One region of the Streptomyces sp. NPDC057616 genome, then DNA from elsewhere that is predicted to be linked to it. Evidence: riboswitches for the same ligand, from Rfam matches in the RefSeq annotation. Region 1 holds a riboswitch; the other holds the start of a gene.
What was found. Region 1 has a riboswitch for thiamine pyrophosphate ahead of ACFU97_RS30900 (thiamine ABC transporter substrate binding subunit). Riboswitches for the same ligand answer to the same signal wherever they lie in the genome.

Region 2: another riboswitch for thiamine pyrophosphate. It lies ahead of thiO (glycine oxidase ThiO); the one in region 1 lies ahead of ACFU97_RS30900 (thiamine ABC transporter substrate binding subunit).

What each region holds. Positions count from the first base shown of each region.
Region 1 covers NZ_JBHVGU010000028.1:69,833-74,057, forward strand. Annotated here, with positions in the region: gene ACFU97_RS30895 (ABC transporter permease) at 1-965, opposite strand, end outside; gene ACFU97_RS30900 (thiamine ABC transporter substrate binding subunit) at 1,010-2,089, opposite strand; TPP riboswitch at 2,177-2,284, opposite strand; gene rlmN (23S rRNA (adenine(2503)-C(2))-methyltransferase RlmN) at 2,320-3,426, opposite strand; gene ACFU97_RS30910 (hypothetical protein) at 3,876-4,225, shown strand, end outside.
Region 2 covers NZ_JBHVGU010000048.1:43,552-47,776, forward strand. Annotated here, with positions in the region: gene ACFU97_RS39965 (thiazole synthase) at 1-584, opposite strand, end outside; gene thiS (sulfur carrier protein ThiS) at 588-788, opposite strand; gene thiO (glycine oxidase ThiO) at 785-1,939, opposite strand; TPP riboswitch at 1,937-2,048, opposite strand; gene ACFU97_RS39980 (hypothetical protein) at 2,102-2,443, shown strand; gene ACFU97_RS39985 (NAD(P)/FAD-dependent oxidoreductase) at 2,489-3,730, shown strand; gene ACFU97_RS39990 (Rv2175c family DNA-binding protein) at 3,797-4,162, shown strand.

The sequences.
Region 1 (4,225 bases):
ACGAGGAAGGTGCCGCCGTCGTCGCGGGTCAGCGACCGGTAGTAGCCGAAGTCCGGGGCGCCCAGCGACCGTTGCACCAGCACGGCGAGCGGCAGCACGAGCAGCACGGCGACGGTGGCCAGGACGCCGGCGAGCAGCCCCCACTCCCGGGCCCCGCGCGGCCGTCGCGCGGTCACGGACGCGTCGACGAGCCGCAGGGCCGTCTCGCGCCGCCGTACGGTCCAGGCGTGCACCGCGAGGATCACGCCCACCGCCAGGAACTGGACGATGGTGAGCACCGCGGCGGTGGAGAGGTCGAAGATCTCGGACGTCTGCCGGTAGATCTCCACCTCGAGCGTGGAGAAGGTGGGCCCGCCCAGGATCTGCACCACGCCGAAGGAGGTGAAGGTGAAGAGGAAGACCATCAGCGCTGCCGCGGCGACGGCGGGCGCGAGCGCGGGCAGCGTCACCCTCCGCCAGGCCCGCAGCGGCGAGGCGCCCAGCATCCGCGCGGCCTCCTCCTGCCGCGGGTCGAGCTGGCTCCACAGGCCGCCGACGGTCCGTACGACGACGGCGTAGTTGAAGAAGACGTGCGCGAGCAGGATGGCCCACACGGTGGTGTCGAGCCGTACGCCCCACCACTCGTCGAGCAGTCCCCCGCGTCCGACGAGCGCGAGGAAGGCCGTACCGACCACGACCGTCGGCAGGACGAACGGGACGGTGACGACGGCCCGCAGCACCTGCTTGCCGGGGAAGTCGAAGCGCGCGAAGACGTAGGCGCCGGGGAGCGCGATCAGCAGCGTGAGCGCGGTCGAGGCAAGCGCCTGCCAGGTGGTGAACCACAGGACGTGCCGGATGTCGGACTGGGTGACGACGTCCGCGATCCGGCCGAACTGCCAGGCCCCGTCGACCTTGAGCCCGCGCGCCACGATCGCGGCCACGGGCCAGGCGAAGAACAGCGCGAAGAACGCGACGGGCACGGCCATGAGGCCGAGCCGCGCCGCGCTCCCCGAGCGACGGCCGCGGACGGCTACTTCAGTACGAGTGACGTCCACGACTTGACCCACTGGTCACGGTTCTCGGCGATCTTGCCGGGCGCCATCTTCTCCGGGTCCCCGGCCGGCTGCCCGAACTTCTGGAACTCGGCCGGGACCTGCGCGGCCTCCCGCACCGGGTAGACGAACATGTTCAGCGGCATGTCGTCCTGGAACTCCTTGGTGACCAGGAAGTCCAGGAGCGCCTTGCCGCCCTTGGCGTTCTTGGCGTTGCTGAGCAGACCCGCGTACTCGATCTGCCGGAAGCAGGTGCCGTACGACGTCCCGGTCGGCGCCGTCTTCGGCTTCGGGTCGGCGTAGATGACCTCGGCGGGCGGCGAGGAGGCGTAGGAGACGACGAGCGGCCGGTCGCCCTTGGCCTTCTTGCCGCCGGCGGAGCCGGAGAACTCCTCGTTGTAGGCCTGCTCCCAGCCGTCGACGACCTTCACGCCGTTGGCCTTGAGCTTCTTCCAGTAGCCCTGCCAGCCCGCGTCGCCGTACTTCGCGGCGGTGCCGAGCAGGAAACCGAGGCCGGGCGAGGAGGTGGCGGCGTTCTCGGTGACGAGGAGGTTCTTGTACTGGGGCTTGACCAGGTCGTCGAACGACTGCGGCGGCGTCAGCCTGTGCTTGCTGAAGTACGCCTTGTCGTAGTTGACGCAGATGTCGCCGGAGTCGATGGGCGTGACCCGGTGCTTGGCCTGGTCGACCCGGAACTCCGGCAGGATCATGTCGGAGCCCTTGGCCTCGTACGACTGGAAGAGGCCGTTGTCGAGCGCCCGCGAGAGCAGGGTGTTGTCGACGCCGAAGAAGACGTCGCCCTGCGGGTCGTCCTTGGTGAGGATGGCCTTGTTGACGGCCTGACCGGCGTCGCCGTCCTTGAGGACGTGCACCTTGTAGCCGGACTGCTTCTCGAAGTCGGCGAGCACGCTCTTCGAGACGGCCCACGAGTCGTGGCTGACGAGGGTGACGGACTTGGAGCCGGCGGACCCGCCGCCGCCGGACGAGGACCCGCACGCGGAGAGGGTCACGAGTCCCAGCCCGACGACCAGCGCCGCGAGCTTCCTGTTGTTGTTCACCGAATTCCTCCTGGCTGACCAGGAAGAGACGCGGCCCTGCCCGGGACCGGCGGACAGGGCCGACGGCTCCCGGGCAGGGCGCAACAGCTTGAGTGATCACCGAACTTCCTACCCAGAATGACCTGGGCAAGGTTCAGAGGGTCTGCGGCCCGGTTGCCGCACTCTCAGCGCTGTGGCGCTCCCCTGTCGGAATATGCAGATGTGTGTACGGGTGTTCGTACCGGCTCAGGTTACCGCTCGGTGGCCGCGAGCTGACCGCAGGCCCCGTCGATCTCCTGCCCACGGGTGTCCCGGACGGTCACCGGTACACCGTGTGCGGCGATGGCCTCGACGAAGGCCTTCTCGTCCTCGGGCCGGGAGGCGGTCCACTTCGAACCGGGCGTCGGGTTGAGCGGAATGAGATTGACGTGCACGGGCTTGCCCCGCAGCAGCCTCCCGAGCCGGTCTCCCCGCCACGCCTGATCATTGATGTCGCGAATGAGCGCGTACTCGATGCTCAGCCTGCGCCCGCTCTTCTCGACGTACTCGAACCCGGCGTCGAGGACCTCGCGCACCTTCCACCGTGTGTTCACGGGGACGAGGGTGTCGCGCAGCTCGTCGTCGGGGGCGTGCAGCGAGATCGCCAGCCGGCACTTCAGGCCCTCGTCGGCGAACCGGTGGATGGCCGGCACGAGCCCGACGGTCGACACGGTGATGCCGCGCTGGGACAGCCCCAGCCCGTCCGGGGCGGGGTCGGTGAGGGCCCGGATGGCCGTGATGACCCGCTTGTAGTTGGCGAGGGGCTCGCCCATGCCCATGAAGACGATGTTGGACAGCCGGGCCGGCCCGCCGGGCACCTCGCCGTCCCGCAGCGCGCGCATCCCGTCCACGATCTGGTGGACGATCTCCGCGGCGGAGAGATTACGGTCCAGCCCCGCCTGCCCGGTGGCGCAGAACGGGCAGTTCATCCCGCATCCGGCCTGCGAGCTGATGCACATGGTGACCCGGTCCGGGTACCGCATCAGCACGGACTCGACGAGCGTCCCGTCGAACAGCCGCCACAGGGTCTTGCGGGTGGTGCCCTGGTCGGTCGACAGATGCCGTACGACGGACATCAGGTCCGGCAGCAGAGCCTCCTGCAGCCGACTGCGCGAGCCGGCCGGGATGTCGGTCCACTCCGCCGGGTCGTGCGCGTACCGCGCGAAGTAGTGCTGCGAGAGCTGCTTGGCGCGAAACGGCTTCTCCCCGATCTCGGCAACCGCCTCCTTGCGCTCGGCAGGCGAAAGATCGGCAAGATGCCGCGGCGGCTTCTTGGCTCCGCGGGGGGCTACGAAAGTGAGTTCTCCGGGCTTTGGCATGGCTGTACCAGTGTCGCAGACGAACGGTGGTGACCTGGGGCCGTCGCCTGGGACGCCTGTCACTCCCGTTCGCCATTGGTCGGCTCACCCGAAGGGTCTGGCCAGCTGGCATCGCTGCCGCCAGTCGAGGTGACGGAGGGTGCGCCATGGCCATCGGCCGCAAGGGTTCGCGACGCATCGTCGTCGACGGCACGGTCTCCCACTGGCGCCTGCGCCGCCGGCCTACGTACGACCAGGCTCTCTGCAGGCCGTGCACGTACACGGTGCAGCACGCGGACACCCCGGCGCCGAGCGTTGCGGTGCTGCCCAAAGACGTCGCCGCAGCCATCTCGTCGGCCCTCCGCCGGGGCTGGCAGCCGACGTGTCCGGGCTCGCCGTTTCGCCTGGACCAGGTCGGGCCCCGGTAGGGATCTAGTCGGCGGGCCGCCACGCCGCTACAGTCCCTCGCCATGATCTCCGACAGCCGGCCGGCGCCGGACGCGACCCTGTTGCGGTACGGGCTGCGGCGTCTTCTCTATGCGCTGCCGTTCGACCTGATGGCGATGGGGTTTGGAGTCGCCGGGATCTGGCTCGTGGTGAGGGTTGGCCACCTCCCCGTCAGGGGTTGGCTGTGCGTGGGCCTGATGGTTGGGATGGGCCTCCTCGGCGTGCTCCAGTTCGTCCTCCGCTGGCGCGGCCGCCGTTGGGTCACGGTCTTCGACGCGACCGGTCTCTGGTGGATCCGCGGTGACCAGGCCGCGGTGATCCGGTGGGACTCACTGGCCGGGGTCGGCATCTACTGGGCTCGCGGCGGCAGGAC
Region 2 (4,225 bases), on a different contig from region 1:
AGCGCCGCGTCCGAGGCCGTACCGGCGCCCGCGTCCAGGATCACCGGCACGCACGCGTGCTCGGTGATCAGCTGGAAGTTGTGCGGGTTGCGGATGCCGAGACCGGAGCCGATGGGCGAGCCGAGCGGCATGATCGCCGCGCAGCCGGCGTCCTCCAGCTTCCGGGCGAGGACGGGGTCGTCGTTGGTGTACGGCAGCACGGTGAAGCCGTCGTCGACCAGGGTCTCGGCGGCGTCGAGCAGCTCGATCGGATCGGGCAGCAGGGTGCGCTCGTCGGCGATCACCTCGAGCTTGACCAGATCGGTGCCGAGGGCCTCGCGCGCCAGCCGCGCGGTCAGCACCGCCTCCCCGGCGGTGAAGCAGCCGGCCGTGTTCGGCAGTACCCGGATGCCGAGCCGGTCCAGGACGGAGAGCACCGAGCCGTGCACCGAGGGGTCCACGCGCCGCATCGCGACCGTGGTCAGCTCCGTGCCGGACGCCACCAGCGCCCGCTCCAGCACGTCGAGGCTCGGGGCACCGCCGGTACCCATGATCAGGCGGGACGTGAAGGACGTACCGCCGAGGGCGAAGGGATCGTCGGCCATGGGTCAGCCTCCTTGGACGGCGGTGAGGACCTCGACGCGGTCCCCGTCGGAGAGGGGCGTCGCCGGCCACTGCGCGCGCGGGACGACGGTTTCGTTGAGGGCGGCGGCCACGCCGGAGGGGGCCGGGGTCAGCGTCCGCACGACGGTGTCGAGAGCGGTGCCGGAAGCGAACTCCCGGGGCTCCCCGTTGACGGAGATGTTCATACGGGCTGCTCCACGCGCGCGAAGCGCCTCGGGGTGAACGGGCGGGCCTCGTCCGGCAGTTCACCGGTGGTCAGGACGTGCGCCATGGCGTCGCCGGTGACCGGCGTGAGCAGCACGCCGTTGCGGTGGTGCCCGGTGGCCAGCAGGAGCCCGGGCAGCTGCGTCGGGCCGAGCAGGGGCGCGTTGTCGGGGGAGCCCGGGCGCAGACCCGCGCGCGTCTCCGTCAGCGGCAGCTCGGTGATGCCGGGGACCAGTTCGTGCGCGTCGCGCAGCAGCTCGTAGACCCCGCCCGCGGTGACCGTCGTGTCCCAGCCGAGCTCCTCGGTGGTCGCGCCGATCACCAGCTCGCCGTTCTCGCGCGGCACCAGGTAGACCTGGCTGCCGCGCACCACCGCGCGCACGGTGCGGCTCAGGAAGGGCGCGAACCGCCGCGGCACGGTCAGCCGCAGCACCTGCCCCTTCACCGGCCGCACTGGCGGCAGCACGTCGTCGGGGACACCGGGGAGCCGCCCGCTGAGGCTGCCGGCGGCCAGCACCACCTGGCCCGCGCCCAGTTCGGTGCCGTCCGCCGTGGTGACACCGCGGGCCCGGTCGCCCGCGACGTGGAAGCGCTCGGCCCACTGGCGGTGGAAGACCACGCCCGCGTGCTCGCACGCGGCGACCAGCGCGCGTGCCAGCCGCCGCGGGTCGATCTGGTGGTCGCCGTCGACCCGGAGCCCGCCGCGCACGCCCGGCGCGAGCATCGGCTCCAGGCGCCGGCAGTCGCGGCCCGACAGCCACTCCGACTCCAGCCCCGACTCCCGCTGCAGGGCGTGCAGTTCGCGCAGATGGGCGCGGTCGTCGGCGTCCAGCGCGACGGCGAGGGTGCCGCACCGGCGGTAGCCGAGGTCGTGGCCGGTGAGCTCGGTCAGCTCGGCCGCGAACTCCGGATAGCGGCGGGCCGAGGCGAGGTTCAGGCCGAGCAGGGTCTGCTCGCCGTAGTGCAGTTCGGTGACCGCGGCGAGCATCCCGGCGGCCACCTGCGCGGCACCGCCCCCCGGTTCGGGATCCACGAGGGCCGTGGCGAACCCGCGCTGCGCGGCGCGCCAGGCCGTGACCAGGCCGATGATTCCGCCCCCGACGACGAGGACGTCCGACATACGTGACGGCATGGGCGTCCAGCCCCTCCCTTCGCCGGCATGACCCGGATCAGGTTCGTACGGTCGGAGGCCGCCAGCCTCCCTCTCAGCCCGGTGCGTCCGGGCTCCCGCGAGTGCTTGTACGTTGGCCACCCTAGCCCGACCCTCCGCGCCTCTGTAAGGGAGCCTCCCGCCATGCCCCGCTCGCTGGACGGACTCGTCCTCGCCCCTGTCGCCGACCAGGCCCCAGGTCAGGTGGGTACGCGGACCCGGTTCACGTACCACGAGAAGGACGGCGAGATCTGGGCCGCGTACGCGGGCGGGGACGTCGTACGGGGCCATCTGGTGGGTACCCGGGACGGCGACCGGCTGGACTTCCGGTACGTGCAGCTCAAGCGCGACGGGACGACGTCCTCGGGGCACTGCGTGTCCACGGTGGTGGAGCTGCCGGACGGGCGCGTGCGGCTGGAGGAGACCTGGGAGTGGGAGTCGCAGAGCGGCAGCGGCACCAGCGTTGTGGAGCAGGTCACTGAGTGAGCACGACTGCTGACTGACATTTTGTCAGTTGGCTAGGGTGATCAGGTGAGCGAGCAGACGCAGGAGACGGGTGGATCGCCCTCGCGGCGCGTGGTCGTGGTGGGTGCGGGCATGGCCGGTGTGCAGTCCGCGGTGGCGCTGCGCGAGCAGGGCTTCACCGGCCGCGTGACCCTGATCGGCGCCGAGCCCCACCAGCCCTACGACCGGCCCCCGCTCTCCAAGGCCGTCCTGCTCGGCAAGTCCGAGGGCTCCGCCTTCGACGTCGACTTCGAGGCGCTCGGCATCGAGCTTCAGCTCGGGTGCGAGGTGCTGGGCCTGCGCCCCGCCGAGCACGAGCTGGACACCGAGGCCGGTCCCGTCCGGTACGACGTCCTCGTGCTCGCCACCGGTGCCGAACCGATTCGGCTGCCGGGCGCCGAGGGCGTCCCCGGCGTACATCTGCTGCGCACCCTGGACGACGCCGAGCGGCTGCGGCCCGTCCTCGCCCGGCAGCACGACATCGTGGTGGTCGGCGCGGGCTGGATCGGCGCCGAGTTCGCCACGGCCGCACGCGAGGCGGGCTGCGCGGTGACCGTCGTCGAGGCGGCGGACCGGCCGCTCGCCGGCGCCCTGCCCGCCGAGGTGGCCGCGCCGATGGCCCGCTGGTACGCCGACGCCGGTGTCGAACTGCGCACCCACGCGCGCGTGGAGCGCGTCGAGCCCGGCGCGGTCGTCCTCGACGACGGCTCGCGGCTGCCCGCGGGCGCGGTCGTGGTCGGCATCGGCGCCCGCCCCGCCACGGCCTGGCTGAGCGGCTCCGGCATCGAGCTCGGCAGGCACCACGAGGTCGTCGCCGACGCCCATCTGCGCACCTCGGCACCGGACGTCTACGCCGTCGGCGACTGCGCCTCCTTCCCGTCGGGGCGCTACGGCGAGCGCCTGCTCGTCCACCACTGGGACAACGCCCTCCAGGGGCCGCGGACGGTCGCCGAGAACATCGTCGGCGGCAGCACCGGGGTGCCGCCGGCCGTCTACGACCCCGTCCCGTACTTCTGGTCCGAGCAGTTCGGCCGTTTCGTCCAGTACGCCGGTCACCACGCCTCCGCCGACACGACCCTGTGGCGCGGCGACCCGGCCGGGCCCGCCTGGTCCGTCTGCTGGCTGCGCGAGGGCCGTCTGGTCGGCCTGCTCGCGGTCGGCCGGCCCCGGGACCTGGCGCAGGGCAGACGGCTGATCGAGGCCGGCACACCGATGGACGCCGAGCGCATCGGCGACCCGGCCCGGCCCCTGAAGGCCGCCACGGCGTAACGCGCGACCCCCGGGTCGGGCCAGCCTGGCTTCCGACTGTCAGTGCGGGATGGCAGGCTTGATTCCGTGACCGAGATTGACGCAAAGATCGATGCTCTCGTCCCCGCCTGGCTCACCCTCCCCGACATCGCAGAGATGCTCGATGTCGAGGTGACGCGAGTGCGGCAGCTGGTCAAGGAGGGCCAGCTCATCGCCGTACGCCGTGGTGAGAACCGCGCACTGCACGTCCCCGCCGCCTTCATCGACGGGAACAAGGTCGTCAAGGGCCTCAGCGGCACCCTGACGCTCCTGCGCGACGACGGCTTCACGGACGAGGAGATGCTCGAGTGGCTCTTCACTCCCGACGAGAGCCTGCCGGGCACCCCCGCCCAGGCCCTCAGCGAGAATCGAGGCACGGAGGTGAAGCGCCGCGCCCAGGCGCTCGCCGTCTGAGCCGAACTCGCTGATCCGAACACCGTCCGGCGTACGGGCCGGGGTCCGCGCGGGCCGCGGCCG